3 regions of the Brevibacillus sp. AG162 genome follow, and region 1 is predicted to be linked to each of the others. Evidence: riboswitches for the same ligand, from Rfam matches in the RefSeq annotation. Region 1 holds a riboswitch; each other region holds the start of a gene.

Region 1 (5,186 bases):
AAAATACTTGGCAAACAACAAGTAGGCATAGGAAGAATTCAGGTCAAGCGTCTTTGAATCTCTTGCCAGCTCCCACATGCTTGCTCCATCCTCCTCAGTCGGCAGGCGCAGGACGATGCGGTCTCGACTTGTCGCTTTCAAAGATTTCACCTCCTTTCATCAGCCGGCACGAAAGCGGCTCAGAAACGCCTGCAAACGCGGGCTTTGCGGATTGTAAAAAATTTGCTCGGGAGAACCTTGCTCGACAATCGTGCCACCGTCTGTAAAAATGACGCGATCCGCAACATCGCGAGCAAAATCCATCTCATGGGTGATCAACAGCATCGCCATCTCACCTTCCCTGGCGATTTCCTTGATCACGGCAAGCACCTCGCCCACTAGCTCCGGATCGAGCGCGGACGTTACTTCGTCGAACAGCATGACCTTTGGACGCATCACCAGCGCACGGGCGATTGCCACTCGCTGCTTCTGCCCTCCAGAAAGCTGGGAAGGATAAGCAGCCAGCTTGTCATCGAGCCCAACTTTTTTCAACATCGTCACGGCCCGTTCTTTTGCCTCCTCCTTGCTCATACCCAAGACATGGATCGGAGCCTCTGTTACATTTCGCAGGATGGTCATATGCGGGAACAGATTAAAATGCTGGAAAACCATCCCGATATTCCCACGGATGCTGTGCAAATGCTTCTCATCCGCCTTGACCAGTCTGCCGCTTACTTGCTTCTGCCATAAATTTTGACCAGCCACCTCAACTGTTCCCTCCGTCGGCTCCTCCAGCGTCATCAATATACGGGCGAGCGTCGTTTTACCGGAACCGCTCGGGCCAATGACCGCAATTTTTTCCCCAGGATGAATATCTAGGTCAATCCCTTTTAAAATTTGCAGGTCACCATAGGCTTTGCTCACATTTCGGTAACGAACGACGGGTTCCGTCTGTATGCCTGTTTTCATGTCGATCACCTCTGCATGTACTGTTTATTCCAAGACTGCTCCCATTTTTTGATCAAAAGGGAGGAACCGTAGCTAAGCACCAGAAACAGAAGTCCCACCACCGTGAACGCCTCCAGATAACGGAACGATTCGGCACCGATGATCTTGGCTGTCGCCAGCATTTCCACTAAGGTAATCGCTGACAGGATGGGCGTCTCCTTGAACATGACGATCAAATAGTTGCCCAGCACGGGGACCACTGGACGGATCGCTTGCGGTAAAATAATGCGCAGCCATGTCTGCCCGATGGAAAAGTTCAGTGCCCGTGCTGCTTCCCATTGCCCGCGGGGGACAGCATCAATGCCGGATCGGTATACTTCTGACAAATAGCAGCTGTAATGAATACCCAAACCAAGAACACCAGAGGTTAGGGGACCAAGCGAGATACCAATCGCCGGAAGCCCGTAAAAGAGAAAGTACAGCTGCACGAGAAGCGGCGTGCTGCGGACAAATTCGATAAATGCCGCGGAAGACCAGGAGAGCACTCGCCTTTTCGACCTGCGCCCGAAGGCAAGTACCAAGCCCCCGACCATGGCTAGGACAAAACCGGCCAGCGTCGCCACAATCGTCGTTTGGATCGCTTGCAAAATTTCAGGAAGGATACTCCACGTAAAAGACCAGCTCCACATTTTTCTTACGCCCTCCCTGCATGAAAGCGCCTTTCAAGCCACCGCATCGCAAGTGTCAGTGGATACGCCATGAGAAAGTACATAACCAAAATCACAAAGAATATTTCAAATGTTCTGGACGAGTCAGTTGTACGCAATATCATGCCCTGGAACGTCAAATCCGCAAGAGTAATCAATGAAATCAGGGATGTACCCTTCAAAAGTTCAATCAACAGATTTCCGAATGCAGGAAGCATCATGACGAGGGCTTGCGGCAAGATGACCAGCTTCATTCGTTGCCATGCTGTCATATTCAAGGCAATCGCCGCTTCGGTCTGTCCTTTTGGAATCGCCTGAATGGAGCTGCGCACAACCTCTGATCCATAAGCGCCGTAGTTGAGTCCCAGCGCAATGACTCCCGCAGCCAGAGGCGGTAGTTCGATCTCCAACAGCGGCAAAGCGTAAAATAACCAGAACAATTGCACTAAAAGAGAGGTCCCGCGAAATAACTCTACGTAAACCGTACTCACAATACGAATGCCGCTCCATCGGCTGAGACGTCCAAACCCTGCCAGAAATGCAACAAACAGAGCGACAAGCACCGACAAGACTGTCACCTGGAGAGTGGTTCCAGCTCCTTTTGCCAATAACGGCAGAAGATCACTCATAGCTTCTCCCTCCACTACTGCTGCAAAAGCTCATTCGCTGTCATATCACCCGGCAGCTCCTGCTCAGTAAAACCGAAAGGCTTCAAAATTTCCAACAGTTCCCCTGATTCTTTCAGCTTTTGCAACTCCTCATTGTAGGCTTTCACGAACGCTTCATCCTCTTTGCGGAAGGCCGCTGCCCCATAACCGCGTACGCTCTTCCCTTCAATTTCCGGTTGGACAAAATCCATCACACGCTCCAGCTGGTCGTCTTTGGCGCTCTCAAGCATGGCTTGCAGGGATGGACCTGTCATCGTTATGGCATCCGCTCTTCCTGCCTGCAAAGCGGCTATGGCAGAAGGTTGATCAGGAACAAGCACCATCTGTTCCTTTTTCACTCCCGATTTTTCGAGATACTCCGTTTCGATGCCGCCGCTCATCACCGCTACTTTTGCCTGCGGCTTAGCCGCAATGTCTTTGTAGCTTTTAAGACCGAGCGGATTGCCCTTCTTCACTGCGAGAGCCTCCCCGATGCTGTATTCAGGGTTTGCAAACGCAACCTCTTGTGCCCGTTTTGGAGTGATGTACATACCGGCCGTGATGATGTCAAATCGCTTCGCCTTCAGTCCGGGAATCAGGGAGCCGAACTCGGTAAGCACGCCATTCATCTCATTGATTCCCATCCGTTTCAGGATCACTCGCGCCACCTCGACCGCTTCTCCCGTCAGCTTTCCATCTGGACTGGCATAGGCGTACGGCTTTTCATTGGCGAAGCCTACCGTGACAAACCCCTGGCTCTTGGCTTTTTTTAGCGTATCCTGGCCTGATTCAGTGGTATTCCCGCCTGCTACTTGCTGGGCTTCCTGTGTTCCCGCGCCGCATCCTCCTAACAGCAAGACACACGTCAGGATCGCCATAGCCCCCCATCTCGCTATGCTAGTCTTTGTCATTCCTCTTGCCCCTCTCTTTTATGAGAAATGGTAGAAAAAAAGTCGGCACATCGCTTCCGCTTCAGGAGGGCCATCCCTGACGGAAAAGCAAAATGCGCCGACTGATTTCTCTAAATACGCATGCCAAATATCACGGGAAGAGCCAACCATCTCCTCAATGGACATGGGCGCCCGATACTTGCATCAAAAAGATGACATGCAACTGATGTAAGATTACTCTGCTTTAGCCGACGAGGTTAGCTGACGGGTAGGATGGCAGTTTTGCACCCCTTCTGTTTGCACAGAATTAACCCCGGATAGATGGTTCCCCCGCTTCCGCCATGAGCGGAACTAGGCCCTTATTTGGTTGAGGTTGGTATCTTGTTCTCCTCTCACGAATCATTATGGTTAACTTGGGGGTTATGGTAACATAACTGTCTTTACTAGCTCACCCCGCATATTCCCTTATTTTCAGCCCTCACTCCCTCTCAGATGAAGTTACCCCTGATTACCAGTCGTATCCAAAGATATCCTTCCATATTCTGTCTCGTCCATTCACATTAAACATAATTAGATTAGTCATTTGTAAAAAAGAAAGGCGAACAAACGGCACCTTCCTTTTTCCTCTTTTATTTATCTACGGTGTCCCTGACGCTTACGCAGTAAGACTCCCGTTTCATTTTTTAATGAATTGGTTACTTATTTGAAATGTGCATACAAGCCAGTTATCCATTCGTATTTTTCACTGAAGGTTTCTTTAGCACTGGTTCACTCCTTATGAAAGTTATTGCGACCATGACTTCTTTCCACTCTGCGAATTATAGGGGGTAGTGAGATTAAGTAGCCGATTAATCAACATCCAAATCATTTGCAAACCATCTGCTTTTGTAAAAATCACCGGAACACAGGCACAATTGAACGAAATCTTTGTTGCCACTTCTTCTACTTCTTCTATACATCTACGGGTGACACGAGCGGCTCACTTGTACAACAACATCAGGATCATCAAGTGCTAGAATGCGGTTGGCCTGTAGTCCATGAGCAAGGAAAGCACCTGAGATGGAACGCAATGACAGGATGTCCAGCCAGTCGAGCAGCTGCATAGGCGTCTGTGGCAGCGGCACAAGCCAAATGAATACCCAGTAATTCCTTCTTTCCTCGTCCTATTTCTCCATGCTTCACGATTAGAAACTGTCCTTCGATTAACTTCCTCTACCTTTTTATCTATGCAGCTAGTAAGGAAACCGTAAATTGTATTAACAATCATAATTGTGTGGGTGCAGCTGTCTTGCCGTATCCTTAATCGATGGAGAGAATGATCTTTCCATGTGCTTTATGATTGATGATTTGTTCATGTGCTTTTTTGGCATCCTCAAGGGCCAATACTTCTCCGATCTCCGGATGTAAAATCCCGGTTTGGAGGAACGCCTCAACAGCATGTAGACTCTCCTCGTACTCGTCGGGCAGCGCGTTCCAAAGAGCTAGCCCTAAAATATCTGCTTCTTTCATCATCACCAATCTCGGATTGATTTCAATACTGCCCCGATTTCCAACTACAACGACACGGCCATAAGGTGCGAGTATTTTTAGATCAGTCTCCAAATTCACATTTGCCAAAAACTCGATGATTACATCGGGTCCTCTTTCTTGTGTCAAAGACATGATTTTCTCCATTGAATCTTCCGTGATGTGATCGAGCACGTGTGTAGCTCCTGAAGCTTTCACCAAAGCTTTTCCCTCTTCTGTACTCGCCGTTCCGATCACGGTCGTCCCTAAGCCTTTTGCCATTTGAACAGCCAATAATCCAACACCGCCGCTTGCCCCGTGTATCAGAACAGTCTCGCCTGGCTTAATTTTCGCCCTGTGAAATAGTGCCCGGTAGGCAGTAAGTGCTGGAATGCCAAGAGACGCCCCTGTTTCATAGGAAATTGACTCCGGCAAGCGATGGACCGCTTTTGCATCACAAACTACCTTTTGTGCATACGTACCAGTATTCCGCTTTGCCAGTAGAGCGG
Region 2 (5,186 bases), on a different contig from region 1:
GGAGCTTTCAAAGCCCTTCGCAACAAGAGTGCCAACATGGATGTGCTGGTTGCTCTCGGTACCTCGGCCGCTTATTTCTACAGCCTGTGGGTAGCGATCGACTCCATCGGTGCTCATGGCGGCCACATGCTAGAGCTGTACTTTGAGACCAGTGCGGTACTGATCACCTTGATCGTGTTGGGTAAACTGTTTGAGATGAAGGCGAAAGGACGCTCTTCGGAAGCGATCCGCAAGCTGATGGGCTTGCAAGCAAAAACAGCAGTAGTCGTACGGGATGGCGTCGAAATGACCATTCCTGTAGAAGAAGTGAGACTGGGCGACGTCGTTCACGTGAAGCCGGGCGATAAAGTACCTGTCGATGGCATCGTCATGGAAGGACAGTCCGCTGTTGATGAGTCCATGCTGACTGGTGAAAGCATTCCGGTGGATAAAGCCGCAGGCGATACCGTCATCGGGGCCACTTTGAACAAAAACGGCTTCTTGAAGGTTCAAGCAACCAAAGTCGGAAAAGAAACGGCTCTGGCGCAAATCATTAAAGTAGTGGAAGAAGCACAAGGAACAAAAGCACCAATTCAACGCGTAGCTGACAGTATCTCTGGGATTTTTGTCCCAATCGTCGTAGGGATTGCTATTCTTACCTTCTTGATCTGGTACTTCTTCGTTATACCTGGCAACTTCGGTGAGGCTTTGGAAAAAGCAATTGCTGTACTCGTAATCGCTTGCCCGTGCGCCCTCGGTTTGGCTACACCGACCTCGATCATGGCGGGTTCTGGACGCGCAGCTGAGCTGGGCATCCTGTTCAAAGGCGGGGAGCATCTGGAGACGGCTCACCACCTGGATACGATCGTCCTCGATAAAACAGGGACTGTAACCAAAGGCGAGCCAGAACTGACAGACGTCATTGCCATTGATATCGAAGAGCAAGAGCTGCTCTCTTTGGTCGGTGCCGCTGAGAAAAACTCCGAGCACCCATTGGCTCAAGCCATCGTTAGAGGAATTGCAGATAAAGGAATCACCCTGTCCGATACTGGTTCATTTGAAGCCATTCCTGGTTTCGGTATCCGGGCAACCGTCTCTGGCAAAGAAGTACTCGTCGGTACCCGCCGCTTGCTGGAAAAACATCAAATTTCGTACCAAGCAGTATCTGATACCATGCTGGAACTGGAGCGCTCTGGTAAAACAGCGATGCTCGCAGTCGTCGAAGGCAAGCTCGCTGGCTTGATTGCCGTAGCGGATACGATCAAACCAACCTCCAAGCAAGCTGTTCAGCGCATGAAAGCAATGGGATTGACTGTGATCATGATGACCGGTGACAACCGTCAAACTGCCGAGGCCATTGCCCGTGAAGCAGGAATCGATCACGTCATCGCAGAAGTCCTGCCCGAAGGCAAAGCCGCAGAAGTGAAAAAACTGCAAGAACAAGGCAAAAAAGTCGCGATGGTCGGCGATGGTATCAACGATGCTCCTGCACTCGCTACCGCTGACGTCGGAATGGCAATCGGTACAGGTACAGATGTGGCGATGGAAGCAGCCGATATTACCCTGATGCGCGGCGAACTGACCAGTGTCGCAGACGCCATCGAGATGAGCAAACTCACCATCCGCAACATCAAGCAAAACCTGTTCTGGGCATTGGCCTACAACACCTTGGGCATCCCGATTGCCGCAATCGGCTTCCTCGCTCCATGGCTTGCCGGTGCCGCAATGGCCTTCAGCTCCGTATCCGTTGTACTCAACGCACTGAGACTGCAACGAGTAAAGCTGTAACAACAGTAACAAGCGGCTTTGTCCGCCTTACCTATACAATTATCATTTAAGGAGAGATTGATCATGACAAATATCACATTGAACGTAGAAGGCATGTCTTGCAACAAATGCGTAGCGCGCATCGAGAACACATTGAAAGAACTGGGTGCTGAAGGCAAAGTGAACCTGGCTGAAAAAAAGGTTGAGGTTTCCTACAACGAGAGCGACTTGACTCTCGATGCAGTAAAAGAAGCAATCGAAGACCAAGGCTACGACGTCGTATAATCATCGTGTCTTTGAAAAGCAAAGCTCCTGCCTGATTCAATGAGGCGGGAGCTTTTTGCTTTCGTGGTAGGAAGTGGCTGTAGTGGAGGGGAAGAAGCCCATTTCCAGTCTACGCTTCGGCCTACGCCCCGCAAGGGGTTAGACTGTCCGCTCCGAAATGAATGTCGGGAGCGCTTCAAAAGTAGAGTTTCGAAGATGTATTCGCAGAGGTTGAAGCTGAAAACCCCCGCCATTCATTTCTCCGCTTGGTTGGGCTCCAGAAGCGCTAGGACTGGAAATGTTCTTCTTCCCACGCTGCTTTTTTCTTCATCTTGAAAACAGCATTCAAGCGGTCTTTAAAAAGCATGTAGACTCCCAACAGCTCGTAGAGGAAACAGGAGAAATAAGCGAAGATCTTTGGACGCGGTTTCTCTTTTTTTCACGGAGCCGGGCATCCCATGCTCCCGTGCAGGGGTTCCAAGAATCTGAGCGTTTTCTCCTGTTTCCTCCCCACCACAACAGCGAGTATAACGCACTAATCTTTCAATCGAATAAGCAACGAACAGCTAATCCAATCCGACTCATAAAGAAAAACAGAATCGAGTTAAAACTGTGCTAAACGAACGTTCACAATAACTGGAAGCGAGCGTATAATTCAAATCACAATCACCATTCAAATAAGAAACAACACATACGGCCTAGTTCCGAGATTCTCGGAAGCGGGGGAACCAATCTTTTGGGGTTAATCCTGAGTGATCAGGAGGGATGAGAAAATGTCTTCTCTGCCATCCTACCCGTCAGCTAACCTCGTCGGCCAAAGCAGGGAAGGTCATGGATGGATAAAGTCTAGGCATATAATACGCAATAAGGAGATTCCTTGCGGGCGTGTGATAGGCCGATGCAGGCTTTTTCTTTAGGACCTTTGTTCTGGAGAAGAATCATGTATCGGCCTATTTTTTATGGAAATACCGACGAGCAGCTTACGCGATACAGACGAAGGGAATGGTGTGGATCGCTGGGAGGCAGTCGGTAAGACATAAACCGCTGACAATCGAAATCAGGAAGACAGAGTACAGGGAGTCCTGAAAATGGACGCCAGGTATTACGTAAGCCTGCGGATTTTCAACACAAGTAAAAATCAAGCGTACCTGCTTGGTTTTGCTGGAGTGTGGAAACTTCGCGGGCTTTTTTCATTCACGAAAAAAACGAAAGATGGGGGATACCATGCCCAAAATGAAAGTCCATCAACTGACAAAAGTGTTCGGCAAGCAGCCCGAGTTAGCCTTGAAGCTGCTGGCAGAAGGACGAACGAAAGAACAAATTTACAAGCAAACCGGCCAGTCCATCGGTGTCAATCAGGTCAGCTTTGAAGTCGAGGAAGGTGAAATCTTCGTCATCATGGGCCTGTCCGGCAGCGGCAAGTCAACGTTAATTCGACTGTGTAATCGACTGATTGACCCAACGAGCGGAAGCATCGAGATCGATGGCGAAGAGATCGTGGACATGAAGGCGACAGCCTTGCGCGAGGTTCGGAGGAAGAAGCTCGGGATGGTTTTCCAAAATTTCGCCCTGTTTCCGCAGCGAACGGTACGGGAAAACGTCGAGTTTGGATTGGAGATTCAACAAGTACCGCCCGGGCTCCGGCAAGAAAAAGCACGGGAAGCGCTTGCGCTCGTTGGATTAACCGAGTGGGAAAACGCGTACCCGGATCAATTGAGTGGAGGGATGCGCCAGCGGGTCGGATTGGCGCGGGCGTTGGCTAATAATCCAGATATTCTCTTGATGGACGAAGCGTTCAGTGCACTGGACCCGCTCATTCGAAAAGACATGCAGGATGAACTGCTGGAGCTTCAGATGACGATGAAAAAGACGATCCTGTTCATTACACATGACTTGCACGAGGCGTTGCGGCTGGGCGATCGGATTGCCTTTATGAAGGACGGACAGATCATTCAGATCGGCCGCCCGGAAGAAATCATGGCAGACCCAGCGGATGAGTTCGTACGGAAGTTCGTCGAGGATGCCGACCTGTCCAGGGTGCTCGTTGCTGAAAATGTGATGAAACGGGCAGAAGCAATTACGCCTGACAAAGGGGCGCGAGTAGCGCTGCAACTCATGATGGATAACGGCGTGTCCAGCTTGTACGTCGTGGACAAAAAGCGTACACTGCTCGGCTTGATTACGGCGTATGACGTATCACTCGCGATCGGTACGGGAGATTCGCTGGAGACGATCATGAATACCGATCTCCCTACCGTTTCGCCTGACGCACGTCTGCACAGTTTGTTCCCGATGATGGCAGACCTGCACGTCCCGATTGCGGTAGTGGGCGAGCAGCAGCGTTTGTTGGGTGTCATCGTAAAAGGAGCGGTGTTGGGCGGGCTGGTAGGCAAAGTCAATGTCCAAGAGCACCAGAGAGCAGAGGTGATGAGTGATGGACGTCGTGCCTAAGCTGCCGATTGGCGAATGGATGGAAGGGTTCGTGGAGGTGCTGGGCCAGTACAAAGGGGTATTGTTTGATCCGGTGTCTATCGTCATTTCCACGATGGTGACTTACTGTTCCACGGTTTTGGCAGAGATACCTTCGCTGATCCTCATCTTGCTGCTAGGGGGCGCCACATGGGTTTTTGCAGGAAAAGCATCCATGGTCTTTACGGTTATCGGACTTTCTCTCATTCACAACTTGGGGTACTGGGATGAAACGATCGAGACATTGGGACTCGTCCTCACTGCCACCATGATTTCGATCGCCATCGGGATTCCGGTGGGCATTCATTGCGCGAGACACGATACGTTTCGCAATCTGGTCACGCCAGTACTTGATTTGATGCAGACGATGCCAGCGTTCGTTTACTTGATTCCCGCGATCTTTTTCTTCGGCTTGGGCGAGGTGCCGGGAGTCATTGCCTCCGTTATTTTTGCTTTGCCGCCAATCGTGCGACTCACGAACTTAGGCATACGTCAGGTCCCAGAGGAAATGGAGGAAGCGGCGGACGCCTTTGGCGCAACCGGGTGGCAAAAGCTCGTGAAAGTGCAACTGCCGTATGCGAAATCGACGATCTTGGCGGGCGTCAATCAGTGCATCATGCTCGCCCTGTCGATGGTGGTCATAGCGGCTATGATCGGGGCGAAAGGCTTGGGTGCAGACGTATATCGCGCCGTTTCGCAAGTGGATA
Region 3 (5,186 bases), on a different contig from region 1:
CGCCTCACTTGTCACAATCGTCTCCGCAGCAGATGGGGTCCCCCTATCGCCCAATGGTTGATTGACACGTTGATCTCGTTTGCTGTTCTTGCCCCGAATCAACTGAAACCCGAAATAAATAAACACGATTGGCACAGCAAACTGGAATAAATCATCAATCCCGACACCAAACCACATGTCCATCATGATGATGGTCCCCAGGGAGAATAGAATCCCTCCGCCAATCCGATTTTTCTGCCCCCACAAACGAAGGCCGAAATAAATAAGCACCATCGGCCACAGATCAAACAGACCGAACGAAATGATACCCAAACTATCTAACAAAAGGCCGATTCCTGTAAAAATAATCAGGATACCAGCCACCATTTTGTGCAAACGGGACAGTTTCACAAAAGTCTCCTCTCTCACGCCCCATGCTGATCGTTTTCACTTTGACCATTACGACATGTATAGATGAATGCAGGCGGAATGTTCAACAGGGTAAAGTCGATCTTAACCCAGGGAAAACGACCCTGCAACTCAGCTTGGAGTTGTAGCGAATATTGGAATGTAATAAATAGGCCCCCTGGCTTCAGTACAGATTGAACTTCGTCCAGAATTGCTGCCCGCTGCTCTTGTGGAAAATTGGCGAATGGCAGACCTGAGACAATGACATCTGCACCTTCAAGGTTCTGCTCCTCCAAGTAAGACCTAAGTTTAGTCGCTTCCTCCCTGATAGGAAGATCGGGAAAACGTGATTGAAGCATAGAGCGAAAATGGGAATCTCGTTCCACAAGCACGTACTGTGTGCCGGGACGCAAGCGCTGATAGATCGTTTGGGTAAATGCCCCTGTACCAGGTCCCAGCTCCAGGATCACATCGGTTGAAGCCCAATCGACGCTTTTCAACATTTGCTCACATAAAAAACGAGAGCTGGGGATTATACTACCGACGCGTCCAGGCTCAGCGATAAACCGTCGCAAAAAGACCAAGAAGTCCTGCAAGAATCGTACCTCCTAGGGGAAAAGCAGCCTGATGTACACAGGCTGCCGAATTGACACAATCTATTCTACACCTAGTCCCCCAGTTCCTGTCGAATTAGGATTGTACTGGTTTGGCTACTGGTGTTTTTGCTTCTTTAATGGATGCTTTGATGCTGGCAAGTTCTGCATCGAGATCATCCTTTTCCAGATCAGACAAAGCGTTCTCCCAAGCGCGGTTCGTTTGGCGCCATTGCCCACTCATTTGCGCTTCTGCTTCCATGCGCATGACTTTTTCTTCCATGCGGGCGAAGCCACGGCCTGCGGACTGATTGCCGATACCGACAACTGCTTGATTGACTTGCTTTTGTGTACGAGCTACTTGTGCACGTGCCATCAGTGTGAACCTTTTCGCACGCATTTTATAGAACTCTTCCTTCAGCTCAGCCAGCTTCTCGCGCATTTGCGTAGCTGCCTCGGATGCCGACAGGTAGAGAGCTTCGTATTCCGCTGCACGTCCCTCGTACTGCTTCTTGTCAGCGAGTGCTCGACGAGCCAACTCGTCTTCTCCCTCAGTCAAGGCGAGCTTGACTTGTCGATCGCGTTTTTCGATCAGAGCATTGGCTTCGTCCAATTGCTGACGGAATTTCTTTTCCAGTGCAACCTGACGGGCAACCGCTACTTCAACTTGTCCGATTTCTACTTCCATGTCACGCATATATTGATTCAGCATCACTACCGGATCTTCCATTGAATCCAATGCATCATTCACCGAAGCTACTGTCAGGTCACGCAAACGTTTAAAGATACTCATTATTTTTTCCTCCTCATCATATCACATCATATTGTTCATCCAAAAGACTCTTGCGACACAGTGTTATTACGGTTACCAAAACGGTCATGACCGTTTGGTTACGTTTCTCTCCCAAGCGTCTAGCGTATCTTCCTTTAATACTTTTTGGGCCCATTCACGCTCCCAAGCAGGTGGCGCTTGTTTAGGTTCTTGGCTGGGACGCAGTAAGCGATATCCCAGATAAATCACCCCAATAGCCAGAAGCGCGTGAAACAGTAGGTCAAGCTTGCCAATCAACATCAGGAACCCGAATAGGAAGACTAGGATTCCCCAAAAGCGTGAACCGGTTTGTCCCATAATCTTTTTGGCACCGTATATCATAATCACGCCGGGAATGATGAACCCGAGCAAGTCTCCGATATCGATACCCACCAGATCTAGAAGAACCAACCCACCGACTAGCAGCAGAACCAGCCCGAGTAGAACTTTGCCAGACCGTTCGCTCATTACTCGCTTACCTCCATTCGTTTTGCATGTGGTGCTTGTGGAACGTTATGCCCTTATTGTAGCCCTCGGTATAGGCTTCCCATAACGGGCGTGCGGTTGGTTTTTCCCTCCGTCCTTGGACGGAGACAATTTCCTGCCCTAATCGGACGAGCTGTCCCGTAAGGCAGAACAAGCCTGCGTCGAAAGGCGGCTTGCACTGTCGAACGAAAACGTTACAGCATTTGACGGCATTTATGTGACGAATATGTGAACGAGCAGATGAAAAAGAAGGAAAAAAAGGATTGGCGTAGAATCTTCGTAAGAGTGCGTGTAAAAAAACATCGAAAAATAGCCGAATTCCGCTTGGCGGAAACGGGGGAACCATGTTTTTGGGGTGAATGGTTGCTACTCCTAGCAGCCTAGGGCGTCCTTTCGACCGAACCCTTCAGCTAACCTCGTAGGCTCACGAAGGGAGCAGTTTCTTTTGCGCAAGGTGGTTTTATCTTTATTTATGGCTGGATTGCTTGCTATGGGGGCAGGCGCTGCACAAGCTGCTGAGGAGAATACTCTGAGTGAAGTAGTCAGCAACTTGTACGGTACCCCTTACAAATCTTCCGGCTCGTCCAAAAAGGGCTTTGACTGCTCCGGTTTCACGCGCTACGTATTTGATGCGTTAGGTGTAGACCTGCCTCACAATTCTGCTTCTCAGTACGAATTAGGTACAGAGGTAGCCAGAAAAGATTTGCAGCCAGGCGATCTCGTGTTCTTCAATACGAACGGTCGCAGCATTTCTCACGTGGGTATCTACATTGGAGACGGCACATTCGTGCACTCGGAATCTGGTCGTGGAGTCGTCAACACCAAGTTGAACGATCCATACTACTGGAGCAAGCGTTATGTAGGCGCCAAGCGTCTCAGCGTTCCTGTTCTAGCGAAAGCAGAAACTCCGAAAAAGGAAAAAGCGGTGCAAGCTGCATCGTTGCCGGAAAAACCAGCTCAAAAATAGTCGTTCGGCAAAATAATAAAAGCCAGGGACACATCGTCTCTGGCTTTTTCTGACGAAATTTAGTACCTGGTCTAAAGAGGTGCCCTCACATATTAGAACAACTTAATAACTTACGGGGTTTCTTCCCCTGATCAGGTCAAAGCATGTTATGATAGACAAGACCCATTCTTTGAATGGCATTCCTTATTAATAGAAGTAACTGGGGGTTGTTCCGGTGAAAGATCACATTTTAATTGTCGATGACAATCTGGAGATTATTGAACTGCTAGAAGACATTTTGGAGAACGAGGGCTTCACCGTTTCTTCCGCAGAAAGCGGAGAAGATGCACTCTCGCTGCTCAGCCAAGGAGAGCGGCCCAACCTGATCCTTTTGGATATTATGATGCCCAACATGAGTGGCTACGAGCTCTGCTCTCAAATTCGCCGTGAGTGGGATTTGCCTATACTGTTTCTCAGTGCAAAAGGAAAAGCGGTAGATAAGGTAGTCGGCTTCGAAATCGGCGCAGACGACTACATCACGAAGCCTTTTGATACAGAAGAGCTGCTCGCTCGCATTCGTGCTCACCTGCGCCGCTATGAGCGCATTCGCAAGCATACCGAAGAGCAGCCTGAGAAAGAAACAGCTTCCTCTCCGATTACGGTTTTAAAATTCAAGGACCTGGAAATTCATAAAGAAACGTATTCCGTTTATGTATGCAATCAAAAAATAGAGCTCTCTACAAAAGAATTTCAACTGCTCACCTTCCTCGCAGAAAACGCGGGCATCGTCTTTACAAGAGAGCAAATCTATGACCGTGTCTGGGGATATGGTTATGGCTCGCTCAATACAGTGACCGTCCATATCAAAAACCTCCGTGAAAAGCTGGAAACAGAGCGTCAGTTCATTAAAACTCAATGGGGGACAGGCTACGTATTTATCGGGGAGAAGCTTTAAATGAGCTTGCGCAATAAAATTTTTCTCTCCTTCATTGCCTTGATCACACTCAACATCTTGTTGTTCAAATTTGTTTTTCAAGACATTATTGTCGGTCAACTCAAAAATGATCGTCATAATCAGTACCAGGCTGAGAAGGAAGCCGCAGAGAAGGTCATGCTCAATCAACTGCTTCTCGTCAGTAATTTCAAGGACCCAATCGAACGCTTGGAGCTTGAAAAGCAGTTGCCAGACGACGTGATGTATCGCATGCTCGTGAAGGATGCCAATGGAAACACCATCTACAGCAAAACATCACGCGCCTATAATTTGAAAATGCCTTCTCCCTCCTCATCAAACCGTGGCGATTCTTCCAAGCAAAGTGACCTCAAAGTCGTAGCTGAGTACCATTTTCAGCAGGAGCCACCGCGTACAGGGGAGATCGTTGTTTATTTCTATACAGATGATTACGACATGATGGCGACAACAGGGGTTTCCATGATGCTTTGGTTTATTTACGGAAGCATTAGTCTGGTGGGATTGGTTCTACTCGCTTTGTTCGTTCGCTGGATACTACGACCCGTGAACGAATTATCGCGCGTCACCCAAGAAATCCAGGAAGGGAAGCGGCTGGTTACATTTACGTATCGCTCGCATGATGAATTTGGGGAACTCTTTCGATATTTCGGGGAAATGGTGGATGAGCTTCGCTTAGCGGAAGAAAGACAGGCCGAAATGATTGCTTCGATCGCCCACGACTTCCGCACACCTCTCACCACGATCAAAGGGTATGCGTCATATATCGGCTCTGGTCGAGTGACGGATATGACCAAAATACAGAAACAGATGAGCAAAATCGAGCTAAAAACGACGGACTTGGAAAAGCTGCTGGATGAGTTGCAGGACTTCACCACTCAAAGCTCCGAAGTCCGACTCAACATTAACCGCATTCATGTCAAAGGCTTCTTGAGAGGAATCATCGAGGACTATTTGCCAAGAATCAAAGAGGCAGGCCTTACCTTTCAATGG

What was found. A riboswitch is a leader RNA that binds a small molecule or an ion and turns the genes downstream of it on or off. The one in region 1 is predicted to bind cyclic di-AMP.
Region 2: linked by a shared signal. The riboswitch ahead of FB479_RS26670 (quaternary amine ABC transporter ATP-binding protein) and the one ahead of ehuB (ectoine/hydroxyectoine ABC transporter substrate-binding protein EhuB) in region 1 are both predicted to bind cyclic di-AMP.
Region 3: linked by a shared signal. The riboswitch ahead of FB479_RS23125 (C40 family peptidase) and the one ahead of ehuB (ectoine/hydroxyectoine ABC transporter substrate-binding protein EhuB) in region 1 are both predicted to bind cyclic di-AMP.

What each region holds. Positions count from the first base shown of each region.
Region 1 covers NZ_VFNO01000010.1:68,247-73,432, reverse strand. Annotated here, with positions in the region: gene ectA (diaminobutyrate acetyltransferase) at 1-141, opposite strand, end outside; gene ehuA (ectoine/hydroxyectoine ABC transporter ATP-binding protein EhuA) at 160-948, opposite strand; gene ehuD (ectoine/hydroxyectoine ABC transporter permease subunit EhuD) at 954-1,616, opposite strand; gene ehuC (ectoine/hydroxyectoine ABC transporter permease subunit EhuC) at 1,622-2,263, opposite strand; gene ehuB (ectoine/hydroxyectoine ABC transporter substrate-binding protein EhuB) at 2,278-3,192, opposite strand; cyclic di-AMP (ydaO/yuaA leader) riboswitch at 3,404-3,539, opposite strand; partial or broken gene FB479_RS31050 (biotin-independent malonate decarboxylase subunit gamma) at 4,094-4,323, opposite strand; gene FB479_RS24245 (NADPH:quinone reductase) at 4,471-5,186, opposite strand, start outside.
Region 2 covers NZ_VFNO01000012.1:156,771-161,956, reverse strand. Annotated here, with positions in the region: gene FB479_RS26685 (heavy metal translocating P-type ATPase) at 1-1,767, shown strand, start outside; gene FB479_RS26680 (copper ion binding protein) at 1,831-2,031, shown strand; cyclic di-AMP (ydaO/yuaA leader) riboswitch at 2,696-2,842, shown strand; gene FB479_RS26670 (quaternary amine ABC transporter ATP-binding protein) at 3,235-4,461, shown strand; gene FB479_RS26665 (ABC transporter permease) at 4,445-5,186, shown strand, end outside.
Region 3 covers NZ_VFNO01000009.1:58,434-63,619, forward strand. Annotated here, with positions in the region: gene liaF (cell wall-active antibiotics response protein LiaF) at 1-390, opposite strand, end outside; gene FB479_RS23110 (class I SAM-dependent methyltransferase) at 405-983, opposite strand; gene FB479_RS23115 (PspA/IM30 family protein) at 1,078-1,773, opposite strand; gene FB479_RS23120 (LiaF transmembrane domain-containing protein) at 1,858-2,259, opposite strand; cyclic di-AMP (ydaO/yuaA leader) riboswitch at 2,579-2,718, shown strand; gene FB479_RS23125 (C40 family peptidase) at 2,723-3,244, shown strand; gene FB479_RS23130 (response regulator transcription factor) at 3,459-4,178, shown strand; gene FB479_RS23135 (sensor histidine kinase) at 4,179-5,186, shown strand, end outside.